2 regions of the Achromobacter sp. 18P8.1.1 genome follow, and region 2 is predicted to be linked to the other one. Evidence: predicted binding sites of a transcription regulator. Region 2 holds the regulator's gene; the other holds the start of a gene.
What was found. The regulator LexA, encoded in region 2, represses DNA repair genes until DNA is damaged. The targets are predictions, from matches to a motif close to ACTGTATNNNNATACAGT.
Positions count from the first base shown of each region.

Region 1 (4,593 bases), on a different contig from region 2:
CAGGCAGATCAGGCAGCGCGGGCGGCTTGGGCAGATGGTCGAACAGCGGCAGCATGGCATTGGTGATGTAGCGCGTGCGCGAACCATAGACGTGGCGGTCGCCCATGCCCGTCTGCTGGTGCACGTAGAAGCGTTGCGGCACGATCAGCTGCAAGCGCTCTTTGGCCCGGGTCATGGCCACGTACAGCAGGCGGCGCTCTTCCTCGATCTCTTCGGCGGTGCCCGTGCTCATGTCGGACGGGATGCAGCCGTCGACCACGTTCAGCACATAGACGGCCTTCCATTCCTGGCCCTTGGCGGAGTGGATGGTGGACAGGATCATGTAGTCTTCGTCGCGCGACGGGGCGCCGGATTCGTCGCTGGTGGCGTCGGGCGGATCCAGCGTCAGTTCGGTCAGGAACCGTTCCCGCGACGGGTAGCCTGCCGCCAGCCGCACCAACTGGTCCAGGTCGGTCTTTCGCACGCGCGCATCGTCATACAGGCGTTCCAGCTGGCCGGCATACCAGCGCAGGGCCAGGTCCACATCAGCCGGCCAACGCAGGCCGGGATCGCACAGCGCCGCATAGGTGTCGGCAAACGCCCCCCACTCTTCCTGCGCCGCTGCCCCCGGCTTGAATTCGCGCAGCGCGCGCAACGGTTCGGCGGACGCGGACATGGCGTCCATCAACTTGCCCGCCGTGGCCGGACCAATGCCCGGCATCAGTTGCGCCACCCGGAAGCCCGCCATGCGGCCACGCGGATTTTCGGCCCAACGCAAGAGCGACAACAGGTCTTTCACATGCGCGGCTTCCAGGAAGCGCAGGCCGCCGAACTTCACGAAGGGGATATTGCGGCGGGTCAGTTCCAGTTCCAGCGCGGCGCTGTGGCTGGCCGTGCGGAACAGCGCCGCCTGCGACTTCAGCGTGGCGCCGCCCTCGCGCTGGGCCAGCACCTGGTCGGCCACCCACCGCGCCTGTCCGGCTTCGTCGCTGACCGTCACCAGCTCGGGCAATTGCGACGAGGCGCGGTCGGTCCAGAGGTCTTTGGCGAAACGTTCCGTCGCCAGCCCGATCACGGCGTTGGACGCGTTCAGGATGGGCTGGGTTGAACGGTAATTACGGTCCAGCGTGATGACGCGCGCCGGCTCGGGAAACTGATTGGGAAAGTCCAGGATGTTGCGCACCGTGGCGGCGCGGAAGGAATAGATGGACTGGGCGTCGTCGCCCACCACCGTCAGGCCGCGGCCGTCCGGCTTCATCGCCAGCAGGATGGCCGACTGCAGCCGATTGGTGTCCTGGTATTCGTCCACCAGCACATGGTCGAAGCGCGCGCCGACATCAGCGGCGATACCGGGGTCGGACATCATCTCGGCCCAATACAGCAGCAGGTCGTCGTAATCCAGCACCTGCTGATCCTGTTTGGCGGCGACATAGCCACGGAACAGGTTCTTCAGTTCGTCTTCCCACTGGGCGCACCAGGGAAAGGACGTCTTCAGCACGTCAGCCACCGGCGTCTGGCTGTTGACCACGCGCGAGTAGATGGCCAGGCAGGTGCCCTTCAACGGAAAGCGCGACTTGGTGGACGACAGGCCTTGCTCGTGCCGGACCATGCCCATCAGGTCTTCGGCATCGCCGCGGTCATGGATGGTGAAGGCTTCAGACAAACCGATGCGCAGCGCGCAGTCGCGCAAGAGCCGCGCGCCGATAGCGTGGAAGGTGCCCGCCCAAGGCAAGGACGGCGCCTGCTGCGAGCCGCGCAGGTTCATGACCCGCTGCAGCACGGATCCCACGCGGCGGTCCATTTCCTGGGCGGCGCGGCGCGAAAAAGTCAGCAGCAGCATGCGCTGCGGGTCCGCGCCATTCAGGATCAGGTGCGCCACCCGGTGGGCCAGCGTATTGGTCTTGCCCGAACCCGCCCCGGCGATGACCAGCAGGGGGCCTCCATCGCCCGACGCGCCATGCGCGCCATTGACGCCGAATTCGGCGGCTTCGCGCTGGGCGGGGTTCAGGTCGGCCAGGGGGTCGGGGCGGCTGTTTGAAGGGGCGGGATTCTGTTCGGGCATGACGCGTAGGGGGCCGCTTGGCGCGCCGCGGCGCCGCGCGCACGATGCGCGGCCACGGGCCAAATGACTGGCTATATATCCAGCTATCATAGCAGCGTGGCCACCCCCTCACGCCCCCCGCCCTTTCCCATGCGCATCCTGACCGGCACCGCCTCCTGGACCGATCCCACCTTACTGGCCTGCGGTCGCTTCTACCCGCCCGGCGTCCGCAGCGCCGAGGCCCGGCTGCGGTTCTACGCGTCGCGCTTTGCCATGGCAGAGGTCGATTCCAGCTATTACGCCCTGCCCTCCGCGGAAAATGCCTATCTATGGGCGCAACGCACGCCGGATGATTTCGTCTTCAACATCAAGGCGTTCCGGCTGTTCACCGGCCACCAGACGCCGCTTGCCGCATTGCCCGCAGACATTGGCCGCGAGTTGGCCGACTGGCCGGACCCCGTCATCTATCACGGCCAGATGCCCGAAGACCTGCGCGACGAACTCTGGCGCCGTTACCAGATGGCGCTGGAGCCGCTGCGGATGCCGGGCAAGCTGGGCGCGGTGCATTTCCAGTTTCCGCCCTGGATCCGGCGCGATGCGCGCGGCCGGGCGCACGTGGCCGATTGCGCACGGCGTATGGAAGAACACCTGATCTCGGTGGAATTCCGGCACCGTAGCTGGTTCGAAACGCCGGCGGCCACGGCGGACACGCTCGCGTTCGAACGCGACCTGGGCGTGGTGCATACCGTGGTCGACGCCCCCCAGGGCTTTGACAACACGGTGCCCGCCGTTTGGGAAAGCAGCCATCCCGAACTGACGCTGCTGCGCCTGCACGGCCGCAATGCCGCGGCCTGGAACGTATCCGGCACGGCCTCGTCGGGACGCTTCCAATATGAATACACGGAACAGGAACTGGCCGAATTGGCAGAGCGCTTTTCGCGGCTGGCGACGCAAAGCGCCCAGGCGCATGCCGTGTTCAACACCAATTTCGAAGACCAGGGCATGCGCAACGCCGCCGCGTTCGCGTCGGCGCTGCTGCCGTTCTAAGGCCGCGGTATCGACCCCGCCGGTCAGGCCGCCGCCGGCTTGCGGGCGACTTCCGCCAGGCTTTCCAACAGCACTTCGAACTTGCGCGCGATGTCGTGCTCGGGCACACAGGCGTAGCCCAGCAGCAGGCCCGGCCGCCGCCCTTCCGCATTCACGTAGTACCGCGACAGCGCGCGCGTCAGCACGCCTTTGCTGCGCGCCACGTCAACCACGCGCAAATCATCCATATCCGGCGGCAGGGTCAGCACCAGGTGCAGGCCCGCCATGCTGGCGTCGCGGTGCAGCCAGTCCGGACCCAGCCGGCGTTCGATCAGGTTGACCAGCATCGCGCGGCGCCGACCATACAGCATGCGCATCCGGCGGATATGGGCCGCGTAATGGCCTTCGGCGATGAACGTCGCCAGCGCTGCGTGCGTCATCAGATGCCCCTCGCGGTAAAGCTCTGCATGCGCCGCCTGAAACGCCGCGGTCAGCGGCTTGGGCAATACCAGATACCCGACGCGAAGGCCCGGGTACAGAGTCTTGCTGAAGGTGCCCATATAGATGACGGGCGCATCCGGCTCCAGGCCCAGCAACGATGCGATGGGCCGGCCTGAGAAGCGGAATTCGCTGTCGTAATCGTCTTCGATGATCCAGCTGCCACATTGCCGCGCCACGGCAAGCAATTGGCGGCGCCGGGTCAGCGACATGACCGGACCCAGCGGATACTGGTGCGAGGGCGTGACGAAGATGAAGCGCGGCGGCGTGCCCACGGCGTCCGGCAGGCGCATGCCTTCTTCATCGACCGGCAGGTGCACGGTATGCAGGCCATTGGCCTGCAGGATGGTGCGGGCACCCCAATAGCCCGGGTCTTCGACCCAGGCGGTCTCGCCGGCTTCGCCCAGGATGCGAGTCGTCAGGTCGATGGCCTGGTGCGACCCTTCGGTGATGATGATCTGTTCGGGGTCGCAATCGATGGAGCGCGTCAGCGCCAGATGCTGGGCCAGCGCCTCGCGCAGTGCCGGCAGGCCGCCGCCGTAGGCATAGGTCAGCAGATCGGGCGACGGGTTGCGCCATAGCGAACTGAAGATGCGGCCGAATTTCTTGTGCGGGAACTCGGTCAGGTCGGGCACCCCGGGCATGAAGGCGCCCCATTGGTAGGGCGAGGCCGACACGCCATCCACGATGGCCGCGCCGCGCGGCGACAAGGCCGGGCCCGGCTGCGACTTCGGCGGCTGGCGCAGCCGGCGGCCGCTGGCCAGGTAGGAATCCGGCACCGAGGCGTTGACGAAGGTGCCGTTGCCCTGGCGGCTGCGCGTATAGCCTTCGGCCAGCAGCTGGCTGTAGACGTGGACCACGGTATTGCGGGCGATGCCGAGTTCGGCAGCCAGGTCGCGCGAAGCCGGCAGGCGCGAGTCCGCGGCGATGGCGCCGTCCAGGATCGCTTCGCGGATGCCGCGGTACAGCCGCTTGTTCATCGGCTCGTTCGCCCCATCGGCCAAACGCAGCAGCAGCAAGTCACCTACAATGGACCGCAATTGGTTCTA
Region 1 is NZ_JBYOKH010000037.1:36,946-41,538, reverse strand. It holds gene AC27VE_RS21470 (ATP-dependent helicase) at 1-2,041, opposite strand, end outside; gene AC27VE_RS21465 (DUF72 domain-containing protein) at 2,171-3,067, shown strand; gene pdxR (MocR-like pyridoxine biosynthesis transcription factor PdxR) at 3,091-4,584, opposite strand.
Region 1: the regulator LexA is predicted to act here: its motif matches at 2,108-2,125, upstream of AC27VE_RS21470 (ATP-dependent helicase).

Region 2 (4,593 bases):
CGGGCCAGGATCTCGCGGCGGGAAATCTGGTCCCCGCTGCGCAGGATCAGGACCATCGCGTGATAGTCGCCCGGGTTACCAATACCGTAGATGCACGACACCGTGCCCACGATGATTGTGTCCCGACGCTCCAAGAGGCTCTTGGTGGCCGACAACCGCATCTGCTCGATGTGTTCATTGATGGACGAATCCTTTTCAATGAACAGGTCGCGCGTGGGCACGTAGGCCTCGGGCTGGTAGTAATCGTAGTAAGAGACGAAATACTCGACGGCGTTCTTGGGGAAGAACTCCCGCATTTCAGCGTAAAGCTGCGCCGCCAGCGTCTTATTGGGGGCCAGTACCAATGCGGGCCGCCCCATCCGGGCGATCACGTTGGCCATGGTGTAGGTCTTGCCCGATCCCGTCACGCCCAGCAACGTCTGGAACATGAGGCCATCTTCGACCCCCTGCGTCAGGCCGTCGATGGCCGCGGGCTGGTCGCCTGCAGGAGGATAAGGCTGATAAAGCTGAAACGGGCTGTCCGGATACTCGACGAATCCGGGCTTCACTTCCAGCCCCGGCACGGACGCAGCCGATGCCGACGCCGCCGTCAGATCCGCAGCGAGATCATCATTCAGATCTCCCGCGCTGCTCGGGTCTATTGGGCTCTTGGGCATGCTAGACTGTTCCAGGGTAAACCCCCCATTATCCACAGCACACCGTACTGCGTCCACCCATCCTCATCAGAGTCCCATGAGCAACCTTTTCGATTCCGTCGAACTCGCGCCGCGCGACCCCATTCTTGGTCTGAACGAACAATTCAACGCGGATACGCGTCCCGGTAAAGTCAACCTGGGCGTGGGCGTGTACTACGACGATCAGGGACGGATCCCCCTGCTGGGCGCCGTACGCAAAGCCGAAACCGCCCGCATCGAGGCCGCCGCCGCACGCGGCTACCTGCCGATCGAAGGCATCGCCGGCTACAACCAGGGCGCTCAAGCGCTGCTGCTGGGCAAAGAATCCCCGTTGGCCGCCGCCGGCCGCGTTCTGACCACCCAGGCTCTGGGCGGCACGGGCGCGCTGAAGATCGGCGCCGACTTCCTGCGCCAGTTGCTGCCGACCTCCAAGGTCCTGATCAGCAACCCCAGCTGGGAAAACCACCGTGCCCTGTTCGAGCGCGCCGGCTTCGAAGTCGGCACCTACTCGTACTACGACGCCGGCACCCGCGGCCTGAATTTCGACGCCATGCTGGCGGACCTGAAGGCCGCACCGGCCAAGACCGTCGTCGTGCTGCACGCGTGCTGCCATAACCCGACCGGCGTGGACCCCACCGCCGACCAGTGGAAGCAGATCGCCGCCGTCGTGAAGGAAAACAATCTGGTCCCGTTCCTCGACATCGCCTACCAGGGCTTTGGCGAAGGCTTGACGGAAGATGCCTCGGTCGTGCGCCTGTTCGCCGACCTGGACATGACCATGTTCATCAGCTCGTCGTTCTCGAAGTCGTTCTCGCTGTACGGCGAACGCGTGGGCGCACTGACGGTCGTGGCTGGCAGCAAGGAAGAAGCCACCCGCGTGCTGAGCCAGCTGAAGCGCGTCATCCGCACCAACTACTCCAACCCGCCCACCCATGGCGGCACGGTGGTGTCGACGGTGCTGAACACGCCGGAACTCTTCGCCATGTGGGAAGAAGAACTGGCCGGCATGCGCGACCGCATCCGCCTGATGCGCAAGCAACTGGTCGAGAAGATCAAGGAACACGGCGGCAAGCAGGACTTCAGCTTCGTCCTGCAGCAACGCGGCATGTTCTCTTATTCGGGCCTGACCGCCGCGCAAGTGGATCGCCTGCGTGAAGAGCACGGCGTCTACGCCGTTTCCAGCGGCCGCATCTGCGTCGCCGCCCTGAACAGCGGCAACATCGACAAGGTTGCCGCCGGCATCGCCGCCGTGCTGTAACCCAGAGCTTGGGCCATCTGGCCTGATTGCTGAAAAAGCGGAGCCTTCGGGCTCCGTTTTGCTAAAGGGGCCCTGGACTGGCTTGCTTTTTTGCGCTACGTCCCCCAGAATGGCGCTGTATATATGTACAGTCCGCTCGCACCGGATCATCGCCATGGCCAGCAAACTTACAGATCGCCAGCAACAAATCCTGGACCTCATCCGGCAAACCGTCACGCGCACCGGCTTCCCGCCGACGCGTGCCGAAATCGCCCAGGCCCTGGGTTTCCGTTCGCCCAACGCGGCGGAAGACCATCTCAAGGCATTGGCCCGCAAGGGCGCCATCGAGCTTACCGCCGGCGCCTCGCGGGGCATCCGCCTGAAGGACGGCGCCTCCGCCTCTTCGCAGGCTTCCCTGCCCATACCCTCGCTGGCGCAGCTGCTGCTGCCGCTGGTGGGCCGCGTCGCCGCCGGCAGCCCCATTCTTGCCGCTGAACACGTCGAACGCGAAGTGGGCGTCGACCCCCACCTGTTCGCGCAAGCGCCCGACTACCTGTTGAAGGTGCGCGGCATGAGCATGCGTGACGCCGGCATCCTCGAAGGGGATCTGCTGGCCGTGAAGAAGGCCTCTGAAGCCCGCAACGGCCAGATCGTCGTGGCCCGCCTGGGCGACGACGTCACCGTCAAGCGCCTGCAGCGCACCAACGGGCATATCGAGCTTCTGCCCGAAAACCCGGACTTCCAGACCATCGTGGTGGAAGCCGACCAGGAATTCGCACTGGAAGGCATTGCGGTTGGCCTGATCCGCACGCACGCGCTGCACTAGCCCGCGATCTTCTTCAAAGCCTCTGGCGCCAACGCGCCCTTGGCGCAAAAGAAAAACCCCGCCGCAGCGGGGTTTTTCATTGGGCGCCCTCTTTCGAAGGCGCCCTTGGGGTCGTGATCAGTGCTTGAGCACCGGATCGGTCGAACCCGGCTCAGCCGGCTTGGCCACCAGGGGCTCCTTTACCGCTTCTTCCTCAGCCAGCGGCTCAGGCAGGCGTTCCAGGGCCAGTTCCAGCACCTTGTCGATCCAACGGACCGGCACGATCTCAAGGTGGTTCTTGACGTTGTCCGGGATCTCCGCCAAGTCCTTGACGTTTTCTTCCGGGATCAAGACCGTCTTGATGCCGCCGCGGTGCGCAGCCAGCAGCTTTTCCTTCAGGCCGCCGATCGGCAGCACTTCGCCGCGCAGCGTGATCTCGCCGGTCATGGCAACATCGGCACGCACCGGGATGCGCGACAAAGCCGAAACCATGGCGGTCGTGATCGCGATACCCGCGGACGGACCGTCCTTGGGGGTCGCGCCTTCCGGCACGTGCACGTGCATGTCGTGCTTCTCGAAGACGCTGTCAGCAAACCCCAGACGGCGGGCACGCGAGCGCACCACCGTACGAGCCGCCTCGACCGACTCCTTCATCACATCGCCGAGCGAACCCGTGCGCTGGATGACGCCCTTGCCGGGCATGTCCGCGACTTCGATCGTCAGCAGGTCGCCACCGACTTCCGTCCACGCCAGGCCGGTCACCTGACCGATCTGGTTTTCCTTTTCGGCCATGCCGAAGGTGTAGCGGCGCACGCCCAGGTAGTCGCTCAGGTTTTCACCCGTGACATTGACCGGCTTGACCTCAAAGGTCTTGCCTTCGGCCTTGGCGCGATCGGTCTGGGTCAGCAATTGCTTGATGACCTTGCGGCAGATCTTGCCCACTTCGCGTTCGAGCGCACGCACACCGGCTTCGCGGGTGTAGTAGCGCACGATGTCGCGCAGCGCGGAATCGTCCACCGTCAGCTCGCTGTCCTTCACGCCGTTGTTCTTCATCAGCTTGGGCAGCAGATGGTCGCGGCCGATATGGATCTTTTCCTCTTCCGTGTAACCGGACAGGCGGATCACTTCCATACGGTCGAGCAGCGCCGGCGGAATGTTCAGCGTGTTGCTGGTGGCCACGAACATGACGTCCGACAGGTCGAAGTCGACTTCGATGTAGTGGTCCTGGAACGTGTGGTTCTGTTCCGGATCCAGCACTTCGAGCAGCGCCGACGAGGGGTCGCCACGGAAATCCATGCCCAGCTTGTCGATTTCATCAAGCAGGAACAGCGGATTGCGCACGCCGACCTTCGACATGTTCTGAACGATCTTGCCCGGCATGGAGCCGATGTACGTCCGGCGGTGGCCACGAATCTCGGCCTCGTCGCGAACGCCGCCCAAGGCCATGCGCACGAACTTGCGGTTCGTCGCCTTGGCGATGGATTGGCCCAGGGAGGTCTTACCCACGCCCGGAGGTCCAACCAGGCACAGGATCGGGGCCTTCACCTTGTCCACGCGCTGTTGCACGGCAAGATACTCGAGGATGCGTTCCTTGACCTTTTCCAGACCGTAGTGGTCGTTGTCCAGCACCGTCTCGGCATTGGCGATCGAGTTGTTGATCTTGCTCTTCTTCCTCCAGGGGAGGTTGATGAGCGTATCGATGTAGTTGCGCACCACGGTGGCTTCGGCCGACATGGGCGACATGAGCTTGAGCTTCTTGAGCTCGGCATCGGCCTTCTTGCGCGCCTCTTTGGGCATGTGGGCAGCGATGATCTTCTTTTCAAGCTCTTCGATGTCCGCGCCCTCTTCGCCTTCGCCCAACTCCTTCTGAATGGCCT
Region 2 is NZ_JBYOKH010000013.1:7,969-12,561, forward strand. It holds gene uvrB (excinuclease ABC subunit UvrB) at 1-656, opposite strand, end outside; gene AC27VE_RS10740 (amino acid aminotransferase) at 733-1,932, shown strand; gene lexA (transcriptional repressor LexA) at 2,087-2,737, shown strand; gene lon (endopeptidase La) at 2,855-4,593, opposite strand, start outside.